3 regions of the Paenibacillus sp. FSL R7-277 genome follow, and region 3 is predicted to be linked to each of the others. Evidence: riboswitches for the same ligand, from Rfam matches in the RefSeq annotation. Region 3 holds a riboswitch; each other region holds the start of a gene.
The links. A riboswitch is a leader RNA that binds a small molecule or an ion and turns the genes downstream of it on or off. The one in region 3 is predicted to bind cobalamin.

Region 1 (4,790 bases), on a different contig from region 3:
GCCCAGAGGAGCAGCCGGGGAGCAGCAATACCATCAGCAGGAGAAGCAGCGGAGCCAGCCTTCCCCGGCCTCTTTTGACTAGATAGAACATTACCTGCACACCTCCACAAAAAGGGAAAAGAACGGGGGCCAGTCAGCCTGTTCCCCGTTCCTTCATACACCTTATGCTTACTTTTCAAGACATATCCGAACTAATTCCAAGCAAAATCGCCTGTCTAATGAACTTGCAACGCTTCAATAACCCTATACGCCTCAACTACTCATCGGCACGGGGGCGGTAGTTGGATTTTCTACACTTAATTATTCTGGTTACGCACCTGTATAGAAATTAGTTGGATTTCAGGCATCTAATTCTGCCCACAACCCATCATACGGGAGCTTCGGGCGTGAATAAGTGTTGTTTTTCCAACTAACTCCCGCTTTGCAGCAAATCCTGCCAGATTAGATGTCATTTATCCACTTATTGTCCGCCCCAGCGTACAGCACCCATCCTGCAGCGGAATGGAAATTTCAACTAAACTATACCATCCCCTACTCTTACTCAACTATGGCAATCTAACCGCTACAGCAGCAGCCATCTCACGGGTTACCACAGCAGTAGGCTCGAATGCGCCGCCGGTGCCGCTCATATATCCAAGTCCCGTCACCGTACGGACAGCGGACAATGCATAGTCGCTAATCTTATCTTCATCGCTGAATTTACCAGCCCCTGCTCCTGCTCCGGCTGATGTAGCATCCAGCTTAAAAGCTCTAACCATCATCACAGCCATATCCTGGCGCGTAACCAGCCCGTCCGGTTTGAACGTTTTGGCGCTTACGCCGCTGATAATTCCTAGCTCCTTCGCCCGGTTCACTGTTCCATAATACCATGTACCGGCCTTAACATCACTGAACGCCCCAGCAGAAGACGCCGCAGACGGCTCGTTGCCGGTTAACCGCAGCAGCAGCGCTGCAAATTCAGCACGGGTAATATTCTTTTTCGGTGCAAACAGCAGGCTGTCCTCACTCACACCATTCATCAGCTTGCGGTCATACGCCGTGTATACCGACTCCAGCGCCCAAGGCGAGATCGACTTCACATCGCCAAAAGCCGGACGGTCCGCCGCCGCAGAAGCCACCGTTACCGGGACCGTATGACGCACGATGGCCGGGGTTTTATCCTTCAGATATCCCGTAACCGTCAGGGTATATTTATTTGCTGGCAGTCCTCCGGCAACAACAGCTACGCCCGCAGCATCTGTAACTGCTGTTTTGCCGCCGATGGTTACCTGTACGCCTGCTGCCGGTGAGGTTACCGGATCGGAGGTGAAGGTCGCCTCATTCCAGACCCATTGCTTCTGGGTTACCTGCACCTTCAGATCTTGTCCAGGCTGCGGCTGTGCGGGAGTCACGGTTACGGCATCAACCACCTGCGTGTTGTCCCCGCCATAATAGATCACAACGCGGTCATTCTCCTCCAGCGCGAAGTCGCCCATCCCTACACTTGGATAGATCCATGCTCCGCCGCGTGCGACTACATACATCCAGCCATCATATCCGCCAAAAGTACCCGCAATCACGCCGCCGATCCCCGTCACATAATTGCCTGCTTCATTGACCAGAGCCAGGCGCTTGGCTGCTGCTGTCTTATCCAGTGCCGTAAGCACATTTCCGGCGTACACGCTGCCCTCAGCCAATGTTCCATTCGGACCTTCAACTGTAACCGAGACACTTACCTGAGGATTCTTCACTGGTGTGCCGCTAAAATCAAAGAGCTTACCGCCTGTTCCAAACAGCTTGTACGCTACCAAAGCCTCCAGTGCCTGCTCCGTTGAGAGCGGATTGGAGCTGCCGCCCGCAGTGTGGACGAATCCGCCATCTGCTGCGCTGAAGCTCAGCAGCTTGCTGACCAGATTGATTTGGCCTTTGGTATACTCTGCTCCCGCCGGATCAATGCCGAAGGCAGACAGACCGATAATGGCTTGAGCTACACTCTCGCTGCTGTCGCCATATCCTCCGTTCTTATCCTGTGCCTTAGCCAGCCAGGCTGCCGCCCGCTGACCGGCAGCATTCACTGCCGCTTCCTGCTTGTGTCCAGCCAGTGCGTTCAGCACCATCGCTGTCATATCCGGATCACTCGCACCCGTGGTCAGGGTGAAGCCGCCGTCCGGGTTCTGTTTGGCCAGAATCTCTGCCAGCAGCTTAGATTGTGTCCATTTTGCATTTGCCGGGATCGTATAGCTGCCGGAATCCAGAGCCAGCAGTGCATAGACCGGATTATTCAGCGTCTGGCCGGTAATTGCATCGTGATTGTAGAGCTTCTCAATCAGGTTATAGCCTGCCACATTCGCCGGGTCGCCGCCCAGTGCCTTAACGGCAAGCGTGATCCGGGCATAGTCCGTAGCTCTGGCAAAAACACCCTTAGCCTCACTCACTTTGCCTTCAAGCGCCTTCAGATAGCTGGCAGGAACCTTGTAGCCTGCTTGCGCAAGGCCAATCGCCTGCCAGTCCGACTGGACTCCGTTCTTCAGCATGAACTCCGCAGTAGCATAGACTGCAGCGGTTACGCTGGCCGCCTCACTTGCGGGCAGAGCGGATACCGCGGGTGCGGAAGTCCCGCCTGCCTGTGCAGCAGCAGCTTGTCCTGCCGGGGTTACAGCTGCTCCCAGCAGTGCCAACAGCATAATGACAGCAAGTCCCAGCCGAGTGAACCTGGATGATAGAGAATGGTTCTTCATAACTAACCTCTTTCCTGAAATAGAATGGATGAATCCTGCTTCCTTAAGCAGATAGAGCGGCAACCTAAAGACCGCCCTGTGCAGGGCGGCCGGGGAAGAATACAATACAGGGCAGCTGAAGGAGCCGATTGCTCTCCCACATTACATACAATACAGCATATACAGCCCTCGCCAATATCAGCATCTGCTTCCACATTCTTACCCCCGAAGAATAGAAACAACAACGAAAAAGGCAGGTCTCCTGGCTCATACTTCACCGCTTCCCCCGCCTTCCCATCCGCTTAGCAGACAGTGGCTCCTCAGGAGTTGCTCCGTATTTACAGTGGCGGGACCGCGCCGGACTTGCACCGGGCTTCCCTTTTAAGCAGATTCCTCTATTAGACATAGCCTTGCCAGCATCTGCTAGCGACAGCGCACGGCCTCTAAGGCAATCTGCACCTTTTCCTCAAGCTTATTAAATTTTAATATTCTCAAACCATCATATCGACTATTCCCCTGTATGTCTATAGACAAGCTATTTCTATTCCATCCACTCGAGTTCCGCCCATTCTGCAGCAAAAAATCCTGAACAGCACATGCCCGCTCCCCCGGCACATCGTACTATTCAGGACTATGGAGTGACTCTTCTGCTGTTAATTAAGACGTTGGCGGTACTAGCGGAGACAGCGGCAGCAGGCGATTGTATTATGTACATTAGAATTCGTGTAAAAGCGGCCGATAACGCATTCTGCTGCATTTCATACAATCGATTGTGGCAAATAACCTTCCGCCGGGCCAAATCCCCAAAATCTAATGTACCGAATACAACAGAACACCATATAAGGCTCGATATGCCTCATTCTAGTGTACAAAGTGCAATCGAGCAGCTTCATTCGGACACTAGCACACTTAACTAATTACTTTATGCTCGTATCAGCCTGCCGGAGCGCAAATCATTGTACTACATAAAGTAGTATGCACCAGGCTCTGACCAGTCCACCATGCCGCGCTGTATGCGCCCACAGCAGATCAGCTACCGCTAGTCGATCATCAGGTTCTAACTAATCAGCATTCATTTAATCCCCTAGCTTGCTGGGGGGCTGCCGTACCCCGACTAACTAAGGTGCTATTCTAGGTGCAAACGTTATGCTTAAATGCAATCTGTACAACTAAATCGTCTGATTTACCGCCAAATGTACTTTTAGCTGTATTTCATGCACCTAAAATGCTTCTGTACCCGGCTTTTCGCCCATTCGGGCAAATTTAGTTGTATGGAATACAGTTACGAGAGGAGCGTCTTCCTTTTCACTGTTTTTAGTTGTATAGAGTACACCTATCACTGTAAGCAATGCTACTCCGTACCATCACTTGGTATCGACTCAAAACCGTCAGTTAGTTGTGTGAGTCGGCTGAATGACTAAGGAGCGTTACTCGTTAGCGTTAGTTAATAGTGCTACTCAGAACGTCAGTCGGTTGAGTGAGTCAGTAGCGTTGGTCGATAGCATCAGTCGATAGCGTTAGTCGATTGCGTTGGTTGATAGAATCAGTCGGTAGCGTTAGTCGATTGCGTTGTTTGATAGCGTCAATCGATTGCGTTGGCCGGTAGCGGCAATCAATTGCGTCAGTCGATTGCATTATCCGATCGCGTTAGTTAAAAGCTTACGCAGCCTGCTTGTTGCCGCTGTGTTATTCCGCGTTCGTGTCCGCTTCCGGGCTTGCGGAAGCGGATGGCTCCGCACTAGGCGCGGCTGTAGCTGTGGCCTCCGGGGCGCTGCCCGGATCTGCCGCCAGCTTCAGCGAGTATCTTCCGGCGGTGATCATATCACCTGCCGCCAGCTTCGCGCCTGCTGAAAGCTCCACCGTCACCTCGTATACGCGTGACGGAGGAGTCCCCGCCGCCGCTGGAGAGGCGGCAGCTCCACTATCCGCGCCGCTGTCTACTCCGGCTCCTGTCTCGCCCTTCGCATCGCCGTCCACTCCGGCACCTTCCTTACCGCTCGCATCGCCGTCTACTCCGGCTCCTGTCTCGCCCTTCGCACCGCCGTCCACTCCGGCACCTTCCTTACCGCTCGCATCGCCGTCTACTCCGGCTCC
Region 2 (13,381 bases), on a different contig from region 3:
CCTTCACGACTCATTGCCATTCTCCTTTGAGCTGATTTATTTTTCAATCTTTAATATTTCAATTTTAATATAAAATAATTCATCTTATTTTTTGTGAAATATATCACATTATTTGAGTTAATTTATAAAACCCATTGATTATTTTTTGAAGGATGAGTTACAATGCGAATATACGTTCTCTTCGAGGGGTTGAGAAGGATGCAAAGAGCAGAGAGCCAGGACAACCTGCTGGTCAAATCTTATATTTTGCTGCCGCTTATTCTATCCGCCTTCGAGCGCGATGCTTCTGCTATAGCCTCTGAGCTGCGCACGCCTGCACCTTATCTGGAGGTAATCCAGTCGGCCGCTCATGCCGCTTCTGCCGATCTGCGGGAGGTCCGTGCCGGAATGCGCGCACGTGGTCTGAAGGTCTATGAGCAGCAGCGGCTGGAGACGGGTGTTGAAGCCAAATTTGTCTGCAGGGGCTATCACGAACGGATGCTGCTGCTGGATGATGTGATTGCCGCCCAGGCCACTCTGCATATGCGCAGATATCTGGGTATGGAGAAGATGGAGCAGCGCTAACAAAGAAGCCTGCCGCAAGCGGCAGACTTCTGCATTAAATGATCGCCCGGATGCGGCTACATTAACAACGTCCAATACCCCAATGTGCCGCATATCACCACCACAGCTACCGGGTACAGGATTCTCCGGCTTACCTGATCCCTGAACGCAAGAAACAAACAAAGCATACAAAGCCATGCAATTAGAAGGCTTCCCATCTATTATGCATACGCTCCTTCCCGGCATTTCTGCCCCTCTCCAGCGGTAGACCGCCTCAGAGCACAACTCTCCTTATATATAGGAAGATTTCCCGCCGAATATCCCAATTATACCAGCTGACAGCCAATCTGGAGCAATTTTTCTTCACATTGCCGTCAAGAAATTCACAATTCCTCTTCCAGCACAGGATATTCCCAGAAACCCAGACGTCCCTTAGCAGGTATGGGATGTACCAGCGGAACAACCTCCTCCAGCATCCAGGCATACCTTCCTTCGGCATAATTGCCGAATACATATTCATTGCCGCCCGGCCAGCCTTGCTGCGCAAGCTCCGGCGTCACCTCACAGCAATCCGCAATGCGGCTGACTGCAATGATCTTGCCGGTTGGCAGGTTGTCCGCAGTGTAACCGTAACGTGCCAGCAACGACTGATACGGCTCCGTCCGGCAGATCGCCTTATTCACCTGCATCCCGGCATGAATGGCTAACTCTCCCCGCTGGGCGGTCCGCCAGGTCCGGGTTTCGATTTGTTTTTCTCCCAGCGCAATTAACGTGGCCCACGGCTGGCGAATGGTTAGGCATTTCATAATGCAGCTTGCCTCCTCTGTTGAACACCTTTTTACTCAGAATGACTATGGCCTTCTATGGGAAACATTAATAGCTAAGAAGGGGGACTGACGAACTATGGGTAACGGATTAGATCAAGGGTACGGGGTATTAAAATGCAAATTATCCAATGAGAATACCATATATAAGCTAGGTGTCAAAAATAATCATGTCCAGGTACTGGTTGAGGTTGAAGGTGATATTAATAAAAAGTACAGGGTGGCTATCAATATCAGATCAAGCGCAAAAGCGGAACATTTACCGGAGGACACCGCAAATCAGGTGCTTTATTATGTGGGCGAAGATTTCAAAGCGGAAGAAACGGCCCGTTGGCTCACGCTTGAATCCGGCTTCACGAAGATCACCGGGCATAACCGGAGCCTTGCCCTTGATTATATCAGGGGAAACCTGGTGATTCCCAGTAAGATGGTAGCTCTGCCTAATACGAACCGGAATGAACCCGAAGACAGCGATCCCCGCAACAATCTTTATGATAAAATCACCTCTTATCTCAAGGAGGCACATCAACAGGATGCAACCCTGTACGTATTCGGCGAGCCTTGGGGACCCGAAGAGGATAAGCCTGATAAGTACTTCGGCTTCTCCCCTGGGCAGGGCGTTCATAATATTCATATGAACCAAGGCAATGCGGGCGGGTACGCCAGTGAAAATGGCACATGGCAAGACGGCGGCGTCCTTATTCATTTCGAGAATGAACACAGATGGGTGGCTATCTTCCTGGCCTTCCAGTCCCAATCCTGGTGCACTAACGACCAGGGAGATGCCACCAAGCCGGTTAGTGAATGTAATCATACCAATGCTTAAGGCCAATAAAAAACGCGGTCCCCAGAACCGGAAGGCCGCGTCAAGCTTAATTCATAAGAATGCTGGTGAAGGGAATTGAACCCCCGGCCTACGCATTACGAGTGCGTTGCTCTACCCCTGAGCTACACCAGCGAACAGGCTTTGCTGTCCTGCCAAACACAAAATATTATAACTCTTCCAGCGGAAAACGCAACCCCTTTTTCCGCTGGCTGCTGTGTCATCAGCCCTGCATCAGCCCTAGCCCGCGGAAATAATCCAGTGCGAGCTTAGCGCTTGCAAGAGAAGATACCTCATATGCCTCTTGCTCCACAATATAATAGAGAATTCCGCTCTGCTCCGCGATCTCGAAGACGCTCCGGAAATCGACCTCTCCCTTTCCGAGATCAGTCTCCTCATTGTCTGCTCCGAAGTCCTTAATGTGAACCAGCGGAACACGGCCGGCGTACCGCGACACATAATCAACGGGCCGGGCTCCCCCCCTGTATACCCATCCCAGATCAAACTCAGCCAGCATATGCTCGGCAGGAATCTGCTCCAGCCAGATATCGATGACCGCCTTGCCGTCAACCTCTTTGAATTCATAATCATGGTTGTGGTAGCCGTACTGCATCCCCGCCGCCCGGACCATTGCGGAAGCCTTCTCCAGGAATGGAATGATTCTCGTTACATCCTCTATGGAAGGGTTCGGCGGAAGCGGTGCCGACGGGGTGATCATATATTGCAGTCCGAGCTCTACACCGTATTCAATCTCTTTGGCTAATGCCTGCTCCATCTTATCCAGACTGCTGAAGTCCAGGCCTACATGCGCCGAAGGGGCCGCCAGGCCAAGTTCATCCAGCTTACGGCGCAGTTCCCCTGCAGATACACCGAAATAACCGGCGAATTCCACTGCCTGGTACCCCATCTCTGCCACCTTGGCCAGTGTGCCGAGGAAATCGCGTTCCGTCTGGTCACGCAGTGTATACATTTGAATTCCGATCTGCTGTGCTGCTTCTGTCATTAAGAATCCGCTCCTTATCGGTTGATTCTGATTAGATACTATTGTGGTTACTCTCCCTGTAGCTTGCGCTCCACAGATTCCAGCTTGCTGCGGCTGGTCGAGGTCTTGTCGCGCCGGTCATCGATCTTGAGTGAGGTTGAGACTCTCTGTGCCCCGGCGGTAAACGGCGACTCATGCAGCGCTTCTACCGCAGCCAGAATCCGCGCTACCGGTCCCTCAATAATTGTACCCATAGAAGTTAGCTCATAGGTAATGCCCTCCACCGTCTGCAGCACACGCTGCATCTCGGCCACATAGCTGCTGAGACTGGTGCTGCCTGTCCCGATCGGAATAACGGTCACTTCGCCAATTGCCATTGTGATCTCCCTCCTAATTATCTGGTATGCCTGAGTCTCTTATTTATCCTCTTATTGTAACGCTTCGCCAGGCTTGCTACAAATCACCTGCACCCTCTCTATTCTATTAATATCCGTCAAAATGATTACCAGGATTAGACGCACTCTATTTATGGATTCTTTGTGGCGTATTTTCGGAGATTTTATGAAAAATTCACGGCAGATTCATAGGAAAGTTGTGGATTACCTGTGGACTAACTGTGGATCAGCTGTGAGTAAAAGCGCCGAACCCGCTCCCCGTGCGGGATTGCAAAAAAACATTTACAAACACAATATATTGCGGTAGCTTTAATAGATAACAACAAAATATAGTAGAAACGGGTGTTTCACCCCTTGTAATAGAGGTGCGACTTAATAGGGAAGCGCGGTGCAAAACCGCTGCGGTCCCGCCACTGTAACCGGATGCTCCCAGGGTGCGATGCCCAGGGCCGCATTCTCCGGCTAAATGCCACTAAGGGGCGGAATAAGCCCCCCGGGAAGGCGCCGGAGGAGTTGCCGGAAGCCAGGAGACCTGCCTGTTTCGGTGGCACCGCTTAGACTCCTGCGAGGAACAGGGGAGGTGTCCGTATGCGGCCTGCCATAGCAGAGTTAGCCTTCCGTCAATCGGGCCAGAGGCTGCCGATACCTGAGGACGATCGTGGATTATCTTCAGGTATCGGCTCTGCGGAATGTACAAGAACGGGCGTAAGCTATTTGCCCAGTGTCTGCTCGTATATTCCACCCAGACCACAGGCAAACTTCCGCTTTCCGGATCTTTGCATCATGCATTCGGGCATTTCCGGCCTTCCCGGCCGGAGGTGCTTTTTTAACGCTTACAATACCCGAGAGGAGAGAGTTATATAATGACGCTGCTGGAGAAACGTTATAACGAAGGACAAGCTGCACAGGAGGATCTTTTGGAAGAGGTCATTCATCTGGGACGGGATATTATCGACAGCCGGGATCTGGATCTGCTGCGCGAGAACGCCAACCTGAACGGGGAGAGCTTCTCCGGCAAAATGAGCAAATTCGGCAGTGAATACTCCAAATGGTATGCCCGCAACTTCACCATGCCGCCGCAGCTGGTACAGGCTACCCTGGATAATGTCGTCTATGTGCATGACCTGGATCAATACGCCATCGGAACCACCAACTGCATCTTCATCCCGTTCGAACGGCTTCTCCGTGAAGGCTTCAACACCGGCAACGGCAGCGTACGGCCTCCCAACTCGATTATGACGGCGATGTCGCTGGTGGCGATTATTTTCCAGTCGCAGCAGAATGCGCAGTACGGCGGTGTGTCCGCCAACAAGCTGGATTATGATCTGGCTCCTTATGTGACCAAGTCCTTCTCCAAGCTCTTCCGCAAAGGTCTGGAGTATTTCGAGGAGAATGCAGAGGTTTCAGAACTTGGGGAGATTACGATGAGCCGCAGCGATCTGGCTGAGCAGTATCCGCGCGCCTTCCGTTTTGCCCTGAAGGAGACGCAGAGCGAGACCCTGCAGGCCGCAGAGAGTATGGTACATAACCTGAATACGATGTCCAGCCGCTCCGGCGGCCAGATTCCTTTTACCAGCATCAACTACGGGACCTGCACCTCCCCGGAGGGCCAGCTTGTGATCAGCTCACTGCTGACGGCTACGATGAACGGACTGGGCAGCGGGGAGACGCCGGTGTTCCCGATTCAGATCTTCAAATGCAAGCAAGGCATCAACCAGCAACCGGGTGACCCTAACTATGAGCTGTTCCTGAAGGCAGCGGAGTGCTCGGCGCGCAGATTGTATCCGAACTTCGCCAACCTGGACGCTCCGCTGAACATGCAATATTATGATCCGGCTGACCCGGATACCGAGTTCGCTACGATGGGCTGCCGGACCCGTGTGCTCGGCGACCGCTTCGGACGCAACCATTGCTCCGGCAAAGGCAACTTGTCCTTCAATACGCTCAACCTGGTGCGTCTTGGACTGGCCCACGGCACGATAACCGGCCGCCGCCTGGCTGCTGATGAAGAAGGGTTCTTCGACGACCTGAATCACTATATGGATATTGCGCTGGACGGTCTGCTGCACCGCTTCCGTATCCAGGCTTCCCAGAAGGCCAAAGCCTCCGATTTCATGATGCGTGAAGGCGTCTGGGAGGGCGGCGAGCAGCTTGCCCCTGATGACAGTGTAGGCGAACTGCTGAAGCACGGCAGCCTGTCGCTGGGCTTCATCGGGATGGCCGAATGCATGAAAGCCATGTACGGCAAGCATCACGGCGAAGATATGGAGATTCACGCCAAGGCTGTAGCCATTGTCCGCCACATGCGTGAATATTGCGACCGCAAGAGCGAGGAGCTTAACCTCAACATCACCTTGTTCGCAACACCGGCCGAAGGTCTCTCCGGTAAGTTCACCAAGATCGACCGCAAGGTGCTCGGTTCTATCCCTGGGGTAACCGACCGTGAATACTATACGAACTCGTTCCACATTCCGGTCTACCATGAACTTAGCGCAGCCAAGAAGATCAGCCTGGAAGCCCCGTTCCATGAATATTGCAACGCCGGAGCGATCTCCTATGTCGAGCTGAACGGCAATGCCCGGAGCAATCCTGCAGCCTTCGTCAAAATCATCAAATATGCGCTGGAGCAGGACATCAGCTACTTCAGCATCAACCATCCGATTGACCGCTGCTCCGGCTGCGGCTATGAAGGGGTCATCGGCACGAATTGCCCGACCTGCAATGCCCATGAGGATACCACCCATATCCGCCGTCTGCGCCGGGTTACCGGGTATCTGACCGGTGACTATCAGACCCGTTTCAATGCGGCCAAGCAAGCCGAAGTCCGGGACCGTGTTAAGCATCTATGAACATCTGCGGATATTATCCGGAGTCGATCAATGAAGGGGAAGGCCTGCGGGCCGTCCTCTTCGTCAGCGGCTGCCGCCACCGCTGCCCGGGCTGCTTCAACCCGAAGACCTGGAACTTTAACTACGGGGAGGCCTTTACCCCGGAGCGCCGGCGGGAGATTATAGAGGAGATTGCAGGCAATCCGCTGCTGGACGGCTTGACGCTGGCGGGCGGGGACCCTTTTTTCTCGGCTGAGGAGGCTGCAGACTTCATACACGAGCTGCGCGCCGAGCTGCCGGCCTTCCCGGTCTGGATCTATACCGGCTATACGTACGAGGAGCTTACGGCTTCCCCGGGCTCTGCGGAATGGAAGCTGCTGGCCTTGTGCCAGGTCGTGATCGACGGACGGTTCGTCGAAGAGCTCAAAGACCTTACCCTCTCCTACCGGGGAAGCAGCAACCAGCGGATCATTGATATTCCGGCGAGTCTGGCGGGAGATAGGGTTGTTCTGTGGGAGCCGGAGCTGAGCTTTCAAGGAGTATAACTCCTAAATAGACAAAGGCACTAAACTCCCGCATCCGGGTGGTTTAGTGCCTTTTGATTGTACCGGGGATGATCGGACCGGCAGCGTAACCTTATTCCGCGGCTCCTGTCTGTCCTGCCTTGCGCCCCACCTTATGCTCCGTCTCCTCCGCCAGCTCTTCCAGCACGCTGTTCAGGCGTAAACGCAGCTCTTCAGCCAGCTCAACTACGCCCTGGTCGTTACGAACCGCCTGGGAGTCTACGGCGTAGACGCCGCCAAGAATGTAGCGGGCGCCAAGCACGGACAGTACCGGCTTCAGTGCATAGTCGATCGCCAGCAGATGTGCAAGACTTCCGCCCATGAAGAGCGGCAGGACGATTTTGCCGGCCAGCCCTTTTTGCGGCACCAGATCCAGGAAGGTCTTCAGTACTCCCGTGTAAGAAGCCTTATATACCGGACTGACTACGATTACCGCATCAGCTTCCGCTACGAGCCCATTCGCCTTGACAATGGCCTCGCTCTCGAATTTGGTATGGATCAGATCCTCCGCAGGCAGCTCCGCCACATTGATCCGCTCCACTTCATACCCGCGCTCCCGCAGGGCATTCTCTGCATACTCAATCACGGCATTGATCCGTGAGACCAGCGAGGGTGTTCCGTTAATTACGACTATTTTGGCCATTTCCGCACCTCTTCCGTCCGCATAATAGGATAAACCGGGCTGCTTCGCCGGGCATCAATACTTTAAATTAGTAATAATCCTAGCAGAGTACAAGGAATATTGTCAAACCCCTCTTATGCTTGCAAACTGCTGCCGCTCTGGTTATAATAAACGGCAAACCTATATCCCGACCAGGCCAACGACCGGCATCCAACCGCGAGGCGTCTGCGACCGGAGCAGCTTCCTGTTCCCTAAGTTTACCGGGTTTCGCCCGTTACCGCGAAGACCAAAGAGGGCCTGATTCCGCGCTGCTTAGCTGCTATACGCGAATGAGGTCAACCTGGGTGGCACCGCGAGCTGACGCTCCTCGTCCCATGGATGAGGGCGTTTTTTGCGTTTTTTTACCCACACTTAAGGAGCGGATGCAGATGTTGGATATGAATTGGATCAGGGAGAATGAGGACCTTGTACGGAAGACGGCCGAATGGAAAAGATTGAAGTTCCCCCTGGAGGAACTTCTGGAGTGGGATGACCGGCGGCGGGAGGTACGCCGGGCCACCGAGCAGCGGCGCGCGGAGCGCAACGCGCTGACGAAGGAGGTCGAGCGCCTGCTGCGCGGGGGCGACCCTGAAGGCGCCGAGCACGCAAAGGCGCAGGTGCGGGGCACCCTCAGCGAGCTGGCGCTGCTGGAGGCGGAGCTGGCAGAAGCGGAGCAGCGCTGCGGCGAGCTGCTGCTGGAAGCGCCGAATCCCGTGTCGGCGGATACGCCGATCGGGCCGGATGACAGCGCGAATGTGGAGCTGCGGCGGCATGGCGCGCCGCCGGTATTCGGCTTCCGCGCGCGGGACCATGTCGAGCTCGGAGAGCTGCACGACATCATCGACCTTCCGCGCGGTGTCAAAGCCGGAGGGCCCCGCAGCTATGTGCTGAAGGGGGCCGGGCTGCTGCTGCACCTCGCCGTGCAGCGGCTGGCGCTCGATGTGCTGATGCAGCGCGGCTTCACCGCGATGGATGTGCCCGTGATCGTCCGGCCGGAAGCGCTGGAGCGGACCGGGTTCTTCCCCGGCGGCCGGGACCAGACCTACGAGCTGACAGGCGAGAAGCGCTGGCTGGCCGGGACCTCGGAGGTGTCGCTGGTCTCGCTGTACAGCGATGAGATTCTGGAGCTGGATCAGCCGCTGCGGCTGGCCGGGATGTCGGCCTGCTTCCGCCGCGAGGTCGGCTCGGCCGGCCGCGATGTGCGCGGGCTGTACCGGGTCCACCAGTTCTCGAAGATCGAGCAGGTGGTCATGTGCAAGAACGATCCGGCAGAATCAGAGCAGATGCTCCAGGAGATTCTCGGCAATGCCGAGCATATTCTTCAGCTGCTGGAGCTGCCTTACCGGGTAGTCGCCGTCTGTAGCGGAGACATGGCGATGAAGACCCATAAGCAGTATGACATCGAGACCTGGATGCCGGGCAGAGAAGCTTACGGGGAGACCCACTCGGCTTCCAATCTGCTCGACTTCCAGGCCCGCCGCTCGGGCATCCGCTACCGTGATGAAGACGGGCGGCTGCAATACTGCCATACCTTGAACAACACAGCGGTGGCCACGCCGCGCATTCTGATTCCGCTGCTGGAGAACCACCAGCAGGAGGACGGATCGATCTATATCCCGCAGGCGCTGCGGCCGTATATGGGCGGGGCGGAGCGGATTGAAACGGGAGTGAATCACGGCTGATATCCGGCTCTACAACGTCGACTATAATTGATTTTCTATTAATAATCGATAATAGCCATTCCCCAATATTGGGGAATGGCTATTTATATAGATTTTATACTAAACATTACTACTATTTTTATGCATTTCTAATAAACTTCTCTATTATTCTTTTGAATTGGTCTCAATTTAATATATATTTATATGAAGCGACCCTTTATTTAACAATTAAATGGTAGAATAATGGGGAATGCCAATCATAGTTTTGAGAGGAGTGGGTTTAGGATCATGGTTATTTCTCACAGGATGCGAAGATGGCTGTCTACAGGGTTATCCGTGCTAATGCTGCTCGGACTGTTAACGCCTGCTGGACAAAGTGCACAGGCAACAGCGGATAACAGTAATATTGTAATCTCACAAGTCTACGGTGGCGGCGGCAACGGCGGCGCTAAATACAAAAATGACTTCATTGAATTATACAATCCTACGGATACAGCAGTGAGTCTTGAGGGATGGAAGGTGCGTTATGCCAGTGCCAATGGTGACCTAATTAACACATCCGACATCTCAGTATTAACAGGAACCATTGCCGCGAAGGGATACTTTCTGATCCAGCAATCGGCTGGTACCGGAGGTACGGTTGAATTGCCAGCCCCTGATTATACAGGAACATTAAAGCTTGGAGCTACCAATGGCAAAATTGACCTTGTAGATGCCTCCAATGCAGGTGTTGATATGGTTGGCTTCGGAACTGCCACTACTTATGAAGGCAGCGGAGCTACAGCCGCACTAAGCAGTACCCTTGCCGCAGTGCGCAAGACCGCAGACATTTCACCTGCAGATAACCGTGCCTTCGATACCGATAATAACTCTAAGGACTTCACCGTCCAGCCCCCTGATCCCCGCAATAGCCATTATGGTCTCAGTCAGACTGTAGCGCCGGTTATTGCCACTCCGTCTGCCAATGCCTGGCCCGCAGGCACTGAAATCTCCCTTAATACTTCAACCGTTGGCGCATCCGTGTACGCCGCAGTCTACATAGACGGCGCCGAAGCGGCATTCAAGCCATACAGCACCCCTATCCTACTAAATGCACCCACGACAATCAAAACCTATGCTGTATCCGATGCAGTCTATAGCACAGAATCGAGCTATGATTACACTCTCCTTAAACAACAGGATATTGCCTCTGTCCGCCCGGCACCTAAGGGTCAGAACGTATGGACGGAAGGAACGGTTACACACATCGACGGCGCAAAAATGTACATTCAGGATGCCACTGCTGGCCTTGTGCTGTACGGGTACCCTGACTTCGCCAAAGCAGGAGATATTGTTAATATTCAAGGTGTTATGGATATCTACAGTAACCTCCAGGAACTTAAACCGTCCGCCGGGCTTAACTACAGTGTAGTGACTCCGGATGCCGGTGTTCCTGCTCCCCAGTTAATTACCGCCGCAGAACTGACAACAGCAAATGGTGAAGCTTATGAGGCTAAACTTGTCACACTTGAGAATGTAACAATCAAAAGTAAAGACGGTAAGAATGTCACCGCCATTCAAGCTGAGCAGCCGTTCAGAATTTACTCTGACCTGCCTCAACTGACCGCAGAAAAGCATTTTGATAGAATCACCGGTGTTATTGAACAGTTTAATGATGTCTATCAATTCATTCCGCTGAATGCCGAGAGTCTGGTAGAAGAGCTATTCTCTGTGACCGCCAGCCCCGGCGCCGGACGAATCATTAGCGGAGGCTCTGTAACACTATCCAGTCCTACAGAAGGAGCAGCTATCTATTATACGCTCGACGGCTCAGAACCTACCGTGACCAGTACGTTGTATACCGTTCCGGTTACGATTACTAAGGATACTGTAATTAAAGCTATCGCTTCCATTCCGGGCCAGACCAGCAAAGTATTCACGTTCAGTTATACCGCTTCAGCGCCTCCGCGCATCCATGATATTCAAGGGGAATCCCATTCCTCTGAATATGCCGGCCAGACCGTTACTGATGTCGAGGGGATTGTTACCCAATATGGATATACATTTGCGAACGGCAATTATAAAGGATTTTTCATCCAGGACCCTAAGCCGGATAGCAATGACAATACCTCTGAAGGCATATTCGTATACAGCACGAATGCCAGCCTGAAGCCCGATATTGGAGATCATGTGACTGTATCGGGTATGGTGTCGGAGTACAATGAGGGCAGCAGCAAGAATCTGACTTCCACCCAAATTACACTCAGTACAATCAAGACAGTTGCCAAAAACGTAAAACTTCCAGAGCCTGTAGTTCTGGGCAAAGGCGGGCGGATCATCCCGTCCTCAGTCATCGACGATGATAAACTAACCGAATTCCAGCCCGATGAGGATGCTATGGACTTTTATGAATCGCTTGAGGGGATGCTCGTTACACTTCCGACTCCTACGATTCTCAGTCCGTATTGGACAAGCGGCGGCGGTACCTCCACCGTATATAACATTCCTACGAGAGTGGACAATATGATGGACGATGTTATTACACCGGCAGGCGGACTTGTTCTAAAAGGCGCCAAAAACCTTAATCCGCAACGGCTGCTGATCGCCTATGGCAATCCCGGCCAAGAGGTTGGTACCGGTGATACATTCAACGGTGATGTGACCGGAGTAATCGGCTACAACAATGGAAATTTCAAGGTTATTCCGGCGAATGGAAGTCTGCCCGGCATTACGCAAGGAAGCTTCACACAGGAGACCTCTACGATTGCTGTAGCTGAGGACAAGCTGCTGGTGGCTTCGTATAATATCGAGAACTATTACCCTGGCGTAGGAGCCGCGAAGATTCAGAAGCTGGCTCAGTCCATCGCTGTAAATCTCCAGAAGCCGGATATTATCAGCGTCGTTGAAATGCAGGACAGCAACGGCGAGACTGACAACGGTATCGTGGAAGCCAATGCCGCCGAGCTGATCGAAGCGATTCAGACCGCCGGAGGCCCGGCGTACCAGTATATTGATATTGCTCCATCGGATAAAGCAGACGGCGGTGCTCCCGGCGGTAACATCCGGGTTGGATTCCTCTACAATCCGGTAAGAGTCAAGCTGTCTGACAGCATCAGCGGACAGAAGGGTTCCGCTCTGCAAGCGGTCAGCTACAATGCGGCTGCGGACAAGCTCACCTACAATCCGGGAAGAATTGACCCGGCGAACGATGCCTTTAAAGAATCCCGCAAGCCGCTTGCGGCACAATTCGAGTTCAAAGGCAAGAAGGTCATTGTAATTGCCAATCACTTCAATTCCAAGTCGGGGGACAACGGCCCGTTTGAGAACGTTCAGCCACCGGTTTTGTCAAGTGAGACACAGCGTCACAAGATTGCCGCCGTCGTGAACGGCTTCGTCAAGGATGTGCTCGCAGCCAACCCGTCGGCGAATATTATTGCCATGGGCGACTTGAATGATTTCCAATTCACCAAGACCGCAGATATTCTCAAAGGTAATGAGCTGGACAATCTGATTGACAAGCTGCCGCTTAATGAACAGTACACTTATACGTATGACGGAAACTCACAGGTACTGGATCATATTTTGGCGAGTAAAAATATTGCGAAATCCGCAGAAATGGACGTTGTCCATCTTAATGCAGACTTCCCGGCATCGCGTGGACGGGCATCCGACCATGATCCGGTAGTCGCTCAGTTCGACCTATCCAACTTCGCTCTGCGTGTGCTGCACACGAATGACACGCATGGACATCTGGAGACGATTGCCAAGCGTGCTACGGCGATCAAGCAGGAACGCAATCCCTATACTCTACTGTTAGATGCAGGAGATGTGTTCTCAGGGACACTCTATTCCACTACGTTTAAAGGCATGGCGGATGTTGATTTCATGAACGACCTCGGCTATGACGCGATGACCTTCGGCAACCATGAATTTGATCAGAATAAGGAGCATCCTGAATACCTGAGAAATTTCGTGGAAGCGGCGAAATTCCCGTTCGCGAGCGCAAACATTGACTTTACCTCTAAGAACAGTGAGCTTGCAGACCGGTACCACAACGATATCGTTACCATCGGCGAAGGTGACACCGCGTATAACGGGAACATCTATCCGGCTGTAATCAAA
Region 3 (13,381 bases):
TCATCGGCAGTGTTGCCGCTTGCCCTGCGCGGATTGGCTGGTCAAGCATCCGTAAGCGGAACAACGCTGGCCGGAGCTTCCATCGATGCCCACAATAGCTTTGAGCAGCCGGAAGCTGTAACACCGCAGGCATTCAGCGCCTTCAAGCTTGAAGGGGATACGCTGACTGTAGAGCTGCCGCCAATGTCGGTAACGGTACTGGCCATCACTCCACAAGCCTAAGGAGAGAACTGCATGACAACCACTTCAGCCTGCAAAGGATGCCGGGAGGAGTACAAGGTCACGGAAGCACAGATTGCCCGCATTCTGGCGTCCTCCATGTTCAACCCCGGCAATACCGCTTCAGACGAGGTCTATGCCGAGCGGCTTGCGCTTTGCGGGGCTTGCCCCAAGCTGCAGGATGGCGTAACCTGTACCGCCTGCGGCTGTATCATTCCCGTCGTAGCCCGGCTGAAGGCCCGCAGCTGTCCGCTGCCGGGCGGCGGCAAGTGGCAGCCGGTGGCGGAATGACGGCGAACGCCTGACGGCAAGGGGCCAGGCGAAAAGATAGGCTAGAAGCCGCTCTTGTCATAAGAGACGGATCGATCACCGATAGCCCCTCCAACCTGTACAATGCGGCGGTTGGAGGGGCTTTTTTTTGCGTTGTGGAGGTGAGGGGGAGGAAGAGGAAATGAGAGGGATAAATCCATCTAATGCGGCGTGAAAGTGGGCTGGAGGAGGAAATGAGAGGGGAAAATCCCACTGATGCGGTGGAAAGTGGGCTGGAAGCGGAAATGAGAGGGATAAATCCCTTTGGTGCGGTTGGAAGTGGGCTGGAGGAGGAAATGAGAGGGATAAATCCCTCTGATGCGGCGGAAAGTGGGCTAGATGAGGAAATGAGAGGGAAAAATCCCTTTGGTGCGGTTGGAAGTGGGCTGTATGGATGTTGCGAGGGGCATAAGTGCCCCTGAATTTGCTGAAAGTGAGCGTTGAGCAGAAATGAAGAGCACTAATGCACCTGAATCGGCCGAAAGTGAGCGTTGAGCGGAAATGAAGAGCACTAGTGCCCCTGAATTTGCTGAAAGTGAGCGTTGAGCAGAAATGAAGAGCACTAATGCACCTGAATTTTGCTGAAAGTGAGCGTTAAGCAGAAATAAGGAGTATTAGCTCTAAAAGTAGCTGAAACGAAAACTAACCTACCTACCTACCTACCTACCTACCTACCTACCTACCTACCTACCTACCTACCTACCTACCTACCTACCTACCTACCTTCTACACAACATAATCTGGCTTTCATATAGAAGCCGGCAAATCTGCCACGCCATCTGTATAAAACAACTCAAACACCAGATCCTCGTTGTAATTGCCAAAGCCTTTACCGAACAGGGTGAGGCCACCAATATGCTCGGCATCCTCCTCGACAGAGAGCCGGAAGGTCCATTGTTTGTTGCGGATGCCTACCTGATCCAGGGTGACCTCCGACAGCTTTTGCCCGTCCATGTAGGTACCTGTCTGCGTAATCCGCAGCTGCTTGAGCAGGCCGTATTGATTGGTGAGTGCAGGCCACCAGGCCGGGGTGTATTTTCCCGGGTTGTCTCCGTAGTCACCGGGGCTGGTCCAGAAGCCGAGCGATTGTCCGTTCAGCGTGAAGGTAATATCCGACGGCCAGTTGTTGTTGACCGACGGGGCTTCGGAGGCGATCTCCATCGTGATGGCAAGCTCCTCCGGCTGCTGGCTCGACAGCAGGAAATTCGGGATTTTATACTCCACGAACCCCTTGCCGAACCAGAGAATCCCGGCGTTCACCCGCTCCTGGTCCCAGAAATAACGGGGATCGTCAAAGTGCCCGATGACCCTCTCTGTCGTAGACAGTCCGCAGGTAGGCTCGATCTGGAAGTCGGAATAATGCCCCACAGGGATGTCCTTGCGGTACCCTCTGCGCGGAGTCCGGGCCTGTCCCGGAAAAACTATCTCAGCCCCGTCGGCGGCCAGTGTACAGATCTTCTGCAGACCGCTTTTGCCGGGAGCCATATGGCTGCGGATCAGCCCGGCGGCTTCGAGCTTGCGCACATGCATGGTCATAATCGCACTGCTGAGCTTGAGGGCTGCGGCCAGCTCCTTCACGTTCATGGGCTTATCGGACAGCAGCCGCAGCATATGCAGGCGCACGGTACTGGACAGGGCCTCGTACACGGGCAGAGATTGTTCGGTTAGATCAAGTTTCATCGGATGCCTCCACGTTCAGGTTATATAGTTAATAATTATATTACTCAAATAAAATTTCTACAAGCCATGATTGGCTGCAGGCGAGCTTTTCCAATTTATATCACAGACAGGCCAATCTCTGTCCGCTATGATTTGAGATGAATTAGCGATGAAACAAGGTGCTCTTGCCGGAAGCGGCAAGGGATAACAGGGAATCGGGTGCAACTCCCGAGCGGTCCCGCCACTGTATGGAAGAGCTGCACTTCATGAGGTCACTCGGGAAGCCCCCGGGGAAGACGAAGTCTGCAGCGCCTGTATTCCAAGCCAGGAGACCTACCTTGTCTACGCACACCACGACTCTACGCGGATAGGAGCGGTGTACGGATAGGTTAATGAGAAGAGGCGTTCTGCCCTGATGGACCGGAGAAAGCTTGGTGCTTCAAGGTGATCCCCGGTTATAGCTGCTGGATACAAGGATACGGCCCATAGTGATGGGACGGTGAAAAGCACCTTGTTCCGCTTCGCCACGGGTTGCGCGCTCTATCGAACTTGCCTGCGTACATACACTCCCACCCTATAGGGTGGGTTTTTTGGGCTTTATGATCTGTAATGGGAAATCAACAAACATGGAGGGTGACAAATGAAAAAGCACAGATGGTGGAGCTTTGCGGCACTGGTTGCCGGATTTACGGTGTACTTTATGCTGAACGAACCGGGGACGGCCCGGGCGATGCACATTATGGAAGGATTCCTGCCGGTTGGCTGGGCGGTGTTCTGGTGGGCGGCGTTTATCCCGTTCTTTGTCCTTGGAATCTTCAAGCTGAGAGCCATGACCCGGGAGAATCCGGAGCTGAAGCTGCTGCTGGGTCTGGCCGGGGCGTTTACCTTCGTACTGTCTGCGCTCAAAATGCCTTCCGTGACCGGAAGCAGCTCCCACCCCACCGGTACCGGTCTTGGTGCGGTAATGCTGGGGCCGCTGCCCATGAGCGTAATCGGCTCGATTGTCCTGCTGTTTCAGGCGCTGCTGCTGGCGCACGGCGGGATCACTACGCTTGGGGCCAATGCGTTCTCGATGGCGGTGGCGGGTCCTTTTGCCGGATATGCAGTGTATAAGCTGATGATGAAAATGCCGGACCGCGAGAAGCTGGCCTTGTTCTGTGCGGCTGCGGTGGCTGATCTGAGTACGTACGTAGTGACTTCCTTCCAACTGGCGGTGGCTTTTCCGGCGGCGGATGGCGGCGTTCTGGCATCTTTTCTCAAATTCGGGGGCATCTTTGCCGTGACGCAAATCCCGCTGGCCATCAGTGAAGGGCTGTTGACGGTGCTGCTGTGGAACTGGCTGAAATCGTATAGCCCGAATGAATTGTCGCTGCTGAAACGCAAGGTGAACGGAGGAAGAGCCTAATGAGCAATAAATGGAAAAATGGATTGATGCTGCTGGTTGTTATTCTGCTGGTCATTCTGCCGCTGCTGCTGGTCAATGGGGAATTCGGTGGGGCCGATGATGCGGCTGAAGGTGTGATTACCGAAATGAATCCTGACTATAAGCCGTGGTTCAAGCCGCTGACAGAGCTGCCGGGTGAGACGGAGAGTATGCTGTTTGCATTGCAGGCCGCGATTGGTGCCGGTGTGATCGGTTATACCCTGGGGCTGCTCAAGGGCAAGCAAGGCGGGACGAAGCAGCATAGCAGCAAGTGATCCGGCGGATTGACGTTCTCTCTTACAATAATGCTCTGCGCCAGTTGTCCCCGATGTGGAAAAGCTCGTTCGCAGCCCTGATGTTCCTGCTCTCTTACACCGTACATCCGGTACTACAGGCTGCAATTACCCTATGGATGATGTCCTGGTGTGTATTGCAGGCCCGTATTCCCTTCCGTGCTTATGGCATGCTGTTCGGCACAGCGCTGCTGTTCTATGCGCTTAGCGTACCGGCGCTGCTCGTGGAATTCGGGCATCCGGCTGCGGGAGAGGCAGGGATATTCCCGCTTCCGGGACTGAACCTGCCGGTATATGTCACAGCGGCGGGACTTCAGCGGGCAGGGGAGCTGCTGGCCAGAATCTCTGCCTGCATGAGCTGTTTCTTCTTCCTGATGTTCACGACTCCGTTCAGTGAGCTTTTGCAGGTGCTGCGCAGGCTGCGGATGCCGCAGATTGTCCTGGAGCTGATGCTGATTATGTACCGCTTCTTATTCCTGCTGAGTGATGCAGCGCATGGTCTGCTGCTGGCCCGCAGGCTGCGCGGAGGCCGCCGGGGCTACAAGGCCAGAATGCGGGAGACTGCGGCTATGGCAGGAGCGTTGTTCGGCAACACGATGCACCGGTATTACGGATTATCGCAGGGGCTGCTGGCCCGCGGATTCACAGATGAGATTATTCTCCCGCCTTATACGGCGCGTCCTGTGCCGCGGCGCTATACAATCCAGGCTTATGCCGGTATTGCGCTACTGCTGCTGGCTGAGGCGTACTTTATCACTAACACATGAAAGGAGTCACCCATGGATCAGGAATCTAGCTTGGCTTGTGACGGAGTGGTGTTCCATTACCCGGATACGAAGGAGCCTGCACTGCATGAACTGACGTTCTCCATCCCCGCAGGCAGCAAGACGGCGGTGCTCGGTCATAACGGTTCAGGCAAATCCACGCTGTTCCTGCATGCCGTCGGCATTTTGCGCCCGCAGCAGGGGACGGTTGTGCAAGGAGGGAAGGCGTTATCCTACTCCAAAAAAGAGCTGGCCGCTCTGCGGCGGAAAGTGGGCCTGGTCTTCCAGGACCCCGAGCAGCAGCTGATTCTCAGCACTCCGCTGGAGGATGTGTCGTTCGGGCTGCGCGGCAGCGGCATGGCTGAACCGGCTATCGCTGCGCGCTGCCGGGAGGTCATGGAGCTGCTGAATCTAACCGGTCTCGGCGATAAACCGATTCACCAGCTTAGTCTGGGCCAGAAGAAACGCACGGCACTCGCCGGTGTACTGGCTATGGAGCCGGAGCTGATTCTATTGGATGAGCCGACCTCTTATCTGGACCCGTTATCGGAAACGCAGATGCTGAAGGGGCTTGAAGCCATACATGATAAAGGGACAACCGTAGTTATGGCTACGCATGATATGGACCTGGCCTACCGCTGGGCGGACTGGATTATTGTGCTGGAGCATGGAAGATGCCGGGCGGCGGGGACGCCGGAGGAGATTTTTGCGGGACGGGAAGAGCTATTGTCCATCGGACTGGGACTGCCGCTGCTGGCTGACTTATGGTTCAGCCTGCCTGCCAGCTTGACCGCAGGGCAGAGCGCTCCCCGCACCGCCGGGGAATTCAAGGTGAAGCTGCATAAGCTGCTTGCGCTTAACCACAGCTATTCATGAACGGGGGAAGAAGAATGAAGAGACAAGGAAAGCTGCTGATTATCGGCTTCGGCCCCGGAGCGCTGGAGCATATTACCGGCCGCGCACTGGCTGCGCTGGATGAGAGCGAGGCGGTCATCGGCTATACCACTTATGTAGATCTGATCAGGCCGCTGCTGCGGCACCAGGAGATTGTCGGTACGGGAATGACCGAGGAGGTTAGCCGGGCTCAGGAGGCCGTCCGCAGAGCAGAAGCGGGACAGACGATTGCAGTAATCTCCAGCGGCGATGCCGGTGTCTACGGGATGGCTGGGCTGGTATACGAGGTGCTGATCGAATGCGGCTGGAACCGCTCAGAGGGGGTACAGGTGGAGGTGATCCCGGGAATCTCGGCGATCCAGTCCTGTTCCTCGCTGCTTGGAGCCCCGATTATGCATGACTCCTGCACGATCAGCCTGAGCGATCATCTTACGCCCTGGGAGAGCATCGCTGCGCGTGTGGAAGCGGCGGGGGCGGCGGATTTCGTCATTGCGTTCTATAATCCGCGCAGCGGCAGACGGACGCGCCAGATTGAAGAAGCGCGCACCATTCTGCTGCGTTATCGTGATCCGGCTACACCGGTAGGCATTGTCAAAAGCGCCTACCGTGACCGCCAACAGACGGTCGTAACGACGCTGCAAGATATGCTGCAGCATGAGATTGGCATGCTCTCAACCGTGGTGATCGGCAACTCTGCTACCGTTGTCTATGAGGACCTGATGATTACGCCGCGCGGATATGAGCGCAAGTACAGTCTCGGTGCACAGACGCAGACGCTGAAGCCGCACGAGCGGCTGCGCACAGCCGCAGAACCGTGGTCGCTGGCTGCGGCGGAGTCTGGGCAGACAGAGGGGGCAGCTGGAGCCGGAGCGGCCAAAACTGTGGATGCTGGGAGAGCAGCAGAGACTGGGCAGAGGGATGCAGCAGATGTTGGAAGCGAGACCGAGCCGGGACAGGTGAAAAGTGCAGAAGCATCAGGTTCGGTTCGGATGGAATGGGCGCTGGGCTGTGGCGAAGCGGAATCAGGACAGACGGAAGAGGCTGCTGCGCAGAGCCTGGCTGCTGCTCCGCAGGTGGAGCGGCTGCGGAGCTTGTCCGGTCGCCTGAAGGCATCCACCGATTCTTCCTTCGAGCTGGAGATTGCTCCCGCAACCGGCAGCCGCAGCTTCAACGGTGATCAGATGAAGCTGCTGGCTGAGCTTGCAGGCAGCGATGGGCAATTGATCTATACGAAGGACGGATATTTCCTGCTGCGCGGCAGCCGGAATGAAGAGGCAGAGGCAGGAGCAAGGCTGCTGGAGGCCGGACTGAATGTAAGTACGCCTGGAGATTACGTGAAGGTGAAGACCTGCGGATTCTGTGAGCTGCGCAGAAGCGGAGCGTTAAGTGCTGCTGTCCGCCTCCACACCCTGCTGCATGGAATGGCTGTGCCCAGAGAGCTGCACATCAGTGTAGCCGGCTGCGGGATGGCTTGCAGCTCCGCTGTGCTGGATGATATCGGACTGGTAATGTCGCGCGGCAGCTATGAGTTGTATCTCGGCGGCAAGAAGGCCGGGCGGGGTGCCCATGCAGGGATTTTGGTGCGTGAAGGGATGGACGAAGAGCAAGCGGTAGCCGCTGTAGCTGCCGCAGTTGAGGACTACAGGGCTCATGGCCGGGAGCAGGAGCGGTATTATGCGTTCCGGGAACGGATGGACAGCGCAACAGGGAGTGCAGCCCATACATCCGATAACGATAACAGCAAAGAAGGAGTGCAGACGATGAGAACGGTATTACTGGTGGGACACGGGAGCCGGGTTCAAGCGGGAAATGAGGAGCTGCTGGAATTCACCCGCCTGCTCGCAGCCCGTAAGCCGGAGCTGAAAGTTGAGACCTGCTTCATAGAGCTGGCCTCGCCTTCCATCGCTGGCGGGATTGCCAGATGCATTGAGGGCGGTGCGGCGGAGATATACGTAGTGCCGATTATTTTGTTCGCGGCGGGGCATTCCAAGCTTGATATTCCAATGGCCATTGACGAAGCCAAGCAGAGATATCCCGGGGTGAAGTTCATCTACGGGCGTCCACTGGGGGTACAGGACCGTGCCGTCGATATTCTGCTGGAGCGGATTCAGGAAGCAGAACGACTTCCACTCCCGCCGGTGAAGGCGGCTGGCGGAATGGACCTGGACCTGCGCGGGAACGGTGCATCCACGATTGAGGATAAGGACACCATCGTACTGCTGATGGGACGCGGGGGCAGTGACCCGGATGCTAACAGCGATCTGTATAAAATAAGCCGGCTGCTCTGGGAGAGAACAGGCTACCGCAGCGTGGAAAGCTGCTTCATTGCCATCGCCAAGCCTTCGCTGCCGGACGGGCTTGAGCGCTGCCTTGCACTGGGTGCGCGCAAAATTATTGTTCTGCCGTACCTGCTGTTCACCGGAGTGCTAATGCAGCAGTTCGCAGAGAGAGTGGCGCAATTCGCAGCGGAGCATCCCGGGCTTGAAGTGGAGATCGGCGGCACACTGGGCGCACATCCGCTGCTGGCGGATATGCTGACAGAGCGGATCGAGGAGACGCTGGAAGGGCGTGCCTTCAGCAACTGCGATAACTGCAAATACCGCGATGCAGCCTCTTTGCACCATCATCACCATCACCATCATGGTGAGGAGGAGCACGGGGAGCATGGGCATGGACATCACGGGCATGGGCATCACAGTCATGAGGGACATGGACACGGGCGCCATGAGCATGGAGATGAAGAGCACGGACACGGACACGTACATCACTGCCATGAGAAACAAGGGCATCACGAATGTGCGCATCACGGGCATGGGAATCAAGGGCACACGCACGAGCATGGGCAACATGAATGTACGCATCACGGGCATGGGAATCAAGGGCACACGCACGAGCATGGGCGACATGAATGTACGCATCACGGGCATGAGGAACATAGGCACGGGCACCACTGCCATGGGAAGCATGGGCATCACGAGTGTGCGCATCACAGGCATGATGAACATGGGCACACGCATCACGCGCACGGGCACCACTGCCATGGGCGGCATGATGTAACGGAGGCGGCGGCTCCGGCAGACGATCTGGCGCTTCGCCAGCCGCGATGATCTTCATGTTATGCGGCACCAGCGATGCCCGCGAGCTGGCTCAGAGCTTCCTGCGCCAAGGCCTGCCGCTGCAGGCCAGCGTGGTGACGCCCAGCGGGGCAGAACGCCTTATGGCCGCAGGCATCCGCACCCGCGTCGGCAGACTGGACCGCGCGGCGATGATCGCTTTGCTGCAGGCGGGCGGGTACCGTGCCGTGGTGGACGGCAGCCATCCTTTTGCGCTGGAGGCCCATGCTAATGCAATGGAAGCTGCTGCTGCGCTGGGGTTGCCTTACTTCCGCTACGAGCGGCAGAGCCTTATCTATAACAGCCATCCCCGGCTGTTACTTGTGCATTCTTATGAAGAGGCTGCGCGCAAGGCTAGGGAGCTGAAGGGCTCTGTGATGCTGACTACCGGCGGCAAAACGCTGGAGATTTTTGCGGAGGAGCTGCTGGGAGATCCGGAAATCCGGCTGACCGTAAGGCTGCTGCCTTGTCTGGAGAATCTGGAGAAGTGTCTGGCCCTTGGGATAGAGCAGCGGAATATTATTGCGCTTCAGGGCCCTTTTAGCAGAGAGATGAATGAGGCCTTATACCGGCAGTACGGCACCCGGGTGATGATTACCAAGGAGAGCGGGGCCGAAGGCTCGGTGGATGAGAAGCTGCATGCCGCGCTGGATATGGGGTTATATGTGATTTTGATTATGCGGCCGGGGCTGTCCTTCGGGGATGGCGGAACTGTGTTTGATTCTTTTGACGAGATTACGGCTGCTGTGAAGAATGCGCTGCTAATGACGAGGGAAGAGGGATGAATGTGGATTTCGGGACAGAGTTCAAGCCGGTGACCGTACAGCCGCAGGAGATAGAGGGTCTAAGCTTTCAGATGATTACGGAGGAACTGGGTGAACATTCGTTTAGTGCATTGGAGTACCCGATTGTACAGCGGATTATTCATGCTTCGGCTGATTTTGAGCTGGGGCGCAGCCTGGTGTTCCATCCCGGGGCGATTGAGGCGGGGATTCACGCTATTCTGCAGGGCAAGCCGATTATAGCGGATGTGCGGATGGTGGAGGCGGGCATTGCCAAGGAGCGGATTCAGCGGTACGGCGGCGAGGTCCGGGTACATATTTCAGATCCTGATGTGGTGGACGAGGCGAAGGCGCTGGGAACCACAAGGGCGATTATCGCAACGCGCAAGGCCTGCGCACAGGCACCGGGGGGAATCTATGTCATCGGCAATGCGCCGACTGCCCTGCTGGAGCTAATCCGTCTGGTAAAAGCAGGCGAAGCCCAGCCTGGCCTTGTCATCGGCATGCCCGTTGGCTTCGTCTCTGCGGCGGAATCCAAGGATGAGCTGCGCAAGCTGGATATTCCCTACATCACCAATATCGGCCGCAAAGGCGGCAGTACAATCGTGGTCGCCGCAGTGAACGCACTAAGTCTGCTGGCCGTCCGCCGGGCGGCGGGTGAGCTGGGATAGCTTGATCAGAGAATCAGATCGCTGAAGCGTAGGGCTGGTGAGTTGTCACATCCCGATTAAGGTGCAAGTGGTATGCTTAATCGCACTCTCTACAACTAAATGCTCTGATGTACGAGTGAATAGCCAATTAGCTGTAAAACGTGCAATTAAACTTTTCTATAATCGGTGTTCTCCTTGATTTGGGCAGATATAGTTGTACAGATTACAGTTAGATGAGGAAATCCTCCCTTTTTGCGGGTTTTAAATGTACAGAATACAACTATCTCAAATTATTTACTTCTTTAGTTCTAATAGTATTCTGTACAACAGAATTCGTGATTTTATAGTTGAAATCTGGTTCTACTGTAGTTCATACACTTGATTTGTGGATAATAGCTCCAAAACACCTCCCTCGCCAAATTCTAATGTACAAAGTGCAGCAGAATTACTTTTTTGGCGGATTTGGGGTTTAACTAATGTACAAAGTGCAATGGAGCCAGAATTTCTATTAAGCTGCATCCACTCTTTAAGGTACATCTAGCTCTTAATGCGATGCTGCGAGAAGACACTAAAAGACTAGAAAAATTTGTATAAAAATCTCCTGATTTGCTTAGAAGCAGCAGTATAATCAGGTTATATAGAGAGTAAGACAGGTTACCTGCCCAGGGCGAAAGCTCAGAGGATAAGCTTCAGCGATGTGCAGATTGTTCAGTTTGTGAGGATTCATTCTTAGACCATCAGCAAAGAGGGAGTGCCATGACCAAGGAAATAGCCGATCAAGCCGTCAGGCAGAACCGGGGCCAAGAAAGCGGGGAGGCAGGGGCGGGGCAAGCAGAGCGGGTAGAGCAAGCAGCCAGACCTGAATTCGATCAGGGATCTGAGCAGTTGGAGCAAGTAGGCGGCCCCGAATTCGCAGAGGCGGCTGAACGTTTGGAGCACGCAGCCGGCTCCGAGATCGAGCAGATGGCTGGGCAGGTACGCCAGCCTATCGAACCCGGATTGCCCGGATTCGATCAGGCAACTGAGCAACCGGAGCAAGCCAGCTTCCCCGAGTTCAAGCCAGCGGCTGAGCAGGTAAAGCAGGCTGTAGAACCCGGATTGCCCGCTCCCGAATCCGCAGGTGAAACGCCAGCTCCCCCGCTGCGCAGGGGCTACACGACAGGGGCCTGTGCCGCAGCGGCAGCCGCAGGTGCGGCCACCCTGCTCATTACAGGGGAGAGCCTGCCTGCGGTAGAGATTGATCTGCCGGCCGGGTTCCGTCATACCTTTGAGCTGACTGGCTGGCAGTGCGCAGGGTCGCACACGGCAAGCTGTGCCACAGTGAAGGATGCCGGAGACGACCCGGATGCGACGCATCTGGCGTGGATCGAGGCGTCGGTGAGCTGGCGGGATCAGCCGGGCGTGGAGATTGACGGGGGCCGCGGTGTTGGCCGGGTGACGAAGCCGGGGCTGCCGATGGGCGTCGGAGAGGCGGCGATTAACCCGGTGCCCCGGAGGATGATTCAGGAGGCGGTATCCGCCGTACTGGAGGAGCACGGTGCAGTGCGGGGCCTGAGGGTAGTCATCAGCGTGCCGGAGGGCGAGAGCATCGCCATGAAGACGCTGAATCCCCGGCTGGGTATTCTGGGCGGCATTTCGATCCTGGGCACGCGGGGCGTGGTGACCCCGTTCTCCACCGAGGCCTACAAGGCGAGTGTGGTTCAGGCTATCTCGGTGGCGGCTGCGGCGGGGAACCGGCAGGTTGTGCTCACCACAGGCGGCAGCAGCGAGAAATACGCGATCGCGATGTTCGCAGAGCTTCCGGAGGAAGCTTTTATACAGATGGGGGAATATGTGGGCTTCTCGCTGGAGCATGCCAAGGCATACGGAATTCGCAAGGTTACCTTCGTCGGGATGGCCGGCAAATTCTCCAAGGTGGCTCAGGGGGCCATGCTGATTCACTCCAAGAACGCGCCCGTCGATTTCGGATTTCTGGCAACCGTTGCGGCGGGGGCGGGAGCGTCCCCGGAGCAGGTGCAGGAGATTGCTGCCGCCAACACAGCCTCACAGGTCGTGGATATGATGACTGAGGCGGGGAATTACACTTTTTTCGAGCAGCTGTGCAGGCATGCCTGTGAACAGAGTCTGGCGCATATGAACGGAGGCATGATTGTGGAAATGGTGCTCATTACAATGAAGGGCCGGGTGCTGGGAAGGGCGGAGATTCATGGATAACCTGATTTATGTGATCGGGATCGGTGAGGATGGTGCCGGCGGCCTGACCCCGGATAGCTTAAGCATAGTGAACAACAGCGAGGTGCTGCTGGGCGGCGAGCGGCAATTGAATTTTTTCGGCAGATACAGAGGGGAGAAAATCGTGCTGCAAGGCGGGCTGAAGCCTTTTACAGACAAGCTGGAGGAGGTGTGGCGTGAGCGGCGGACGGTGGTGCTGGCCTCGGGGGACCCGTTCTTTTTTGGGATTGCCGGGTATCTTGTCCGCAGGTTCGGGCCGGAGCATGTGGAGGTGATCCCTCATTATAGCAGCGTGCAGCTTGCGTTCGCGCGGCTCGGGGACAGCTGGCAGGATGCGGAGCTGATCAGTCTGCACGGGCGTCCCATTCAGGGACTGGCCCAGCGTATCGACGGCAGGCACAAAATCGCCCTGCTGACAGACGAGAACAACACCCCTGCGGTCATTGCCGCTTATCTGCAGGAGTTCGGGATGGTGGAATATGAGGCGTTTGTCTGCGAGCGGCTTGGCGGCGCAGAGGAGATCTGCCGGTTCTGGACGCTGGAGGAAATGGAGACCAGGGAGTTCGCAGCGCTTAATGTCGTGATCCTGCGCCGTAAGCAGGAGGTCTCCGCTCCCGTGCGGCGCGGATTCGCTTATCCCGACGGGGAGTTCCGGCAGCGTAAGCCGGAGAAAGGCCTGATTACGAAGCGCGAGGTCCGCGCTCTGGTGCTGTCGGAGCTGAACCTGTCCGAGGATGCAGTCGTGTGGGATATCGGCTCCGGCTCGGGTGCGGTGGCTGCGGAATGTGCGCGGATCGCCAGACTCGGGAGGGTCTACGCTCTGGAGAAAAGTGCGGAGAACCTGCCGAATATGGCAGAGAACCGTCTGAAGTTCCGGGCGGATTTCGAAATCATTCAGGCGAAGGCGCCGCAGGGCCTGGCCGCTCTGCCTGACCCGGATGCCGTCTTCATCGGCGGCAGCGGCGGTGAGCTGGCGGCCATTATTGAACATAGCGCTGCGAGGCTTCAGCCCGGCGGAAGGATTGTGGTTGGGGCGATCACGG

Region 1: linked by a shared signal. The riboswitch ahead of C173_RS33130 (S-layer homology domain-containing protein) and the one ahead of C173_RS03355 (energy-coupling factor ABC transporter permease) in region 3 are both predicted to bind cobalamin.
Region 2: linked by a shared signal. The riboswitch ahead of C173_RS30895 (anaerobic ribonucleoside triphosphate reductase) and the one ahead of C173_RS03355 (energy-coupling factor ABC transporter permease) in region 3 are both predicted to bind cobalamin.

Annotation. Positions count from the first base shown of each region.
Region 1 is NZ_ASPX01000109.1:284-5,073, reverse strand. Features, by position in the region: gene C173_RS33130 (S-layer homology domain-containing protein) at 546-2,717, opposite strand; cobalamin riboswitch at 2,932-3,124, opposite strand; partial or broken gene C173_RS34545 (hypothetical protein) at 4,383-4,790, opposite strand, start outside.
Region 2 is NZ_ASPX01000119.1:1,997-15,377, forward strand. Features, by position in the region: gene C173_RS30865 (hypothetical protein) at 199-564, shown strand; gene C173_RS30870 (ASCH domain-containing protein) at 927-1,349, opposite strand; gene C173_RS30875 (YukJ family protein) at 1,447-2,193, shown strand; tRNA gene C173_RS30880 (tRNA-Thr) at 2,254-2,325, opposite strand; gene C173_RS30885 (sugar phosphate isomerase/epimerase family protein) at 2,414-3,193, opposite strand; gene C173_RS30890 (MTH1187 family thiamine-binding protein) at 3,241-3,549, opposite strand; cobalamin riboswitch at 3,891-4,121, shown strand; gene C173_RS30895 (anaerobic ribonucleoside triphosphate reductase) at 4,431-6,416, shown strand; gene nrdG (anaerobic ribonucleoside-triphosphate reductase activating protein) at 6,413-6,940, shown strand; gene ssuE (NADPH-dependent FMN reductase) at 7,032-7,601, opposite strand; gene serS (serine--tRNA ligase) at 8,009-9,301, shown strand; gene C173_RS30915 (S-layer homology domain-containing protein) at 9,587-13,381, shown strand, end outside.
Region 3 is NZ_ASPX01000008.1:73,731-87,111, reverse strand. Features, by position in the region: gene C173_RS03375 (alpha-N-arabinofuranosidase) at 1-222, shown strand, start outside; gene C173_RS03370 (DUF6171 family protein) at 235-510, shown strand; gene C173_RS34820 (hypothetical protein) at 693-950, shown strand; gene C173_RS03360 (ArsR/SmtB family transcription factor) at 1,276-2,208, opposite strand; cobalamin riboswitch at 2,348-2,542, shown strand; gene C173_RS03355 (energy-coupling factor ABC transporter permease) at 2,828-3,592, shown strand; gene C173_RS03350 (energy-coupling factor ABC transporter substrate-binding protein) at 3,592-3,885, shown strand; gene cbiQ (cobalt ECF transporter T component CbiQ) at 3,882-4,670, shown strand; gene C173_RS03340 (energy-coupling factor ABC transporter ATP-binding protein) at 4,683-5,543, shown strand; partial or broken gene cobJ (precorrin-3B C(17)-methyltransferase) at 5,558-6,398, shown strand; gene C173_RS32650 (CbiX/SirB N-terminal domain-containing protein) at 6,551-8,668, shown strand; gene cobK (precorrin-6A reductase) at 8,665-9,459, shown strand; gene C173_RS03325 (precorrin-8X methylmutase) at 9,462-10,127, shown strand; gene C173_RS03320 (cobalt-precorrin-5B (C(1))-methyltransferase) at 11,205-12,320, shown strand; gene C173_RS03315 (bifunctional cobalt-precorrin-7 (C(5))-methyltransferase/cobalt-precorrin-6B (C(15))-methyltransferase) at 12,313-13,381, shown strand, end outside.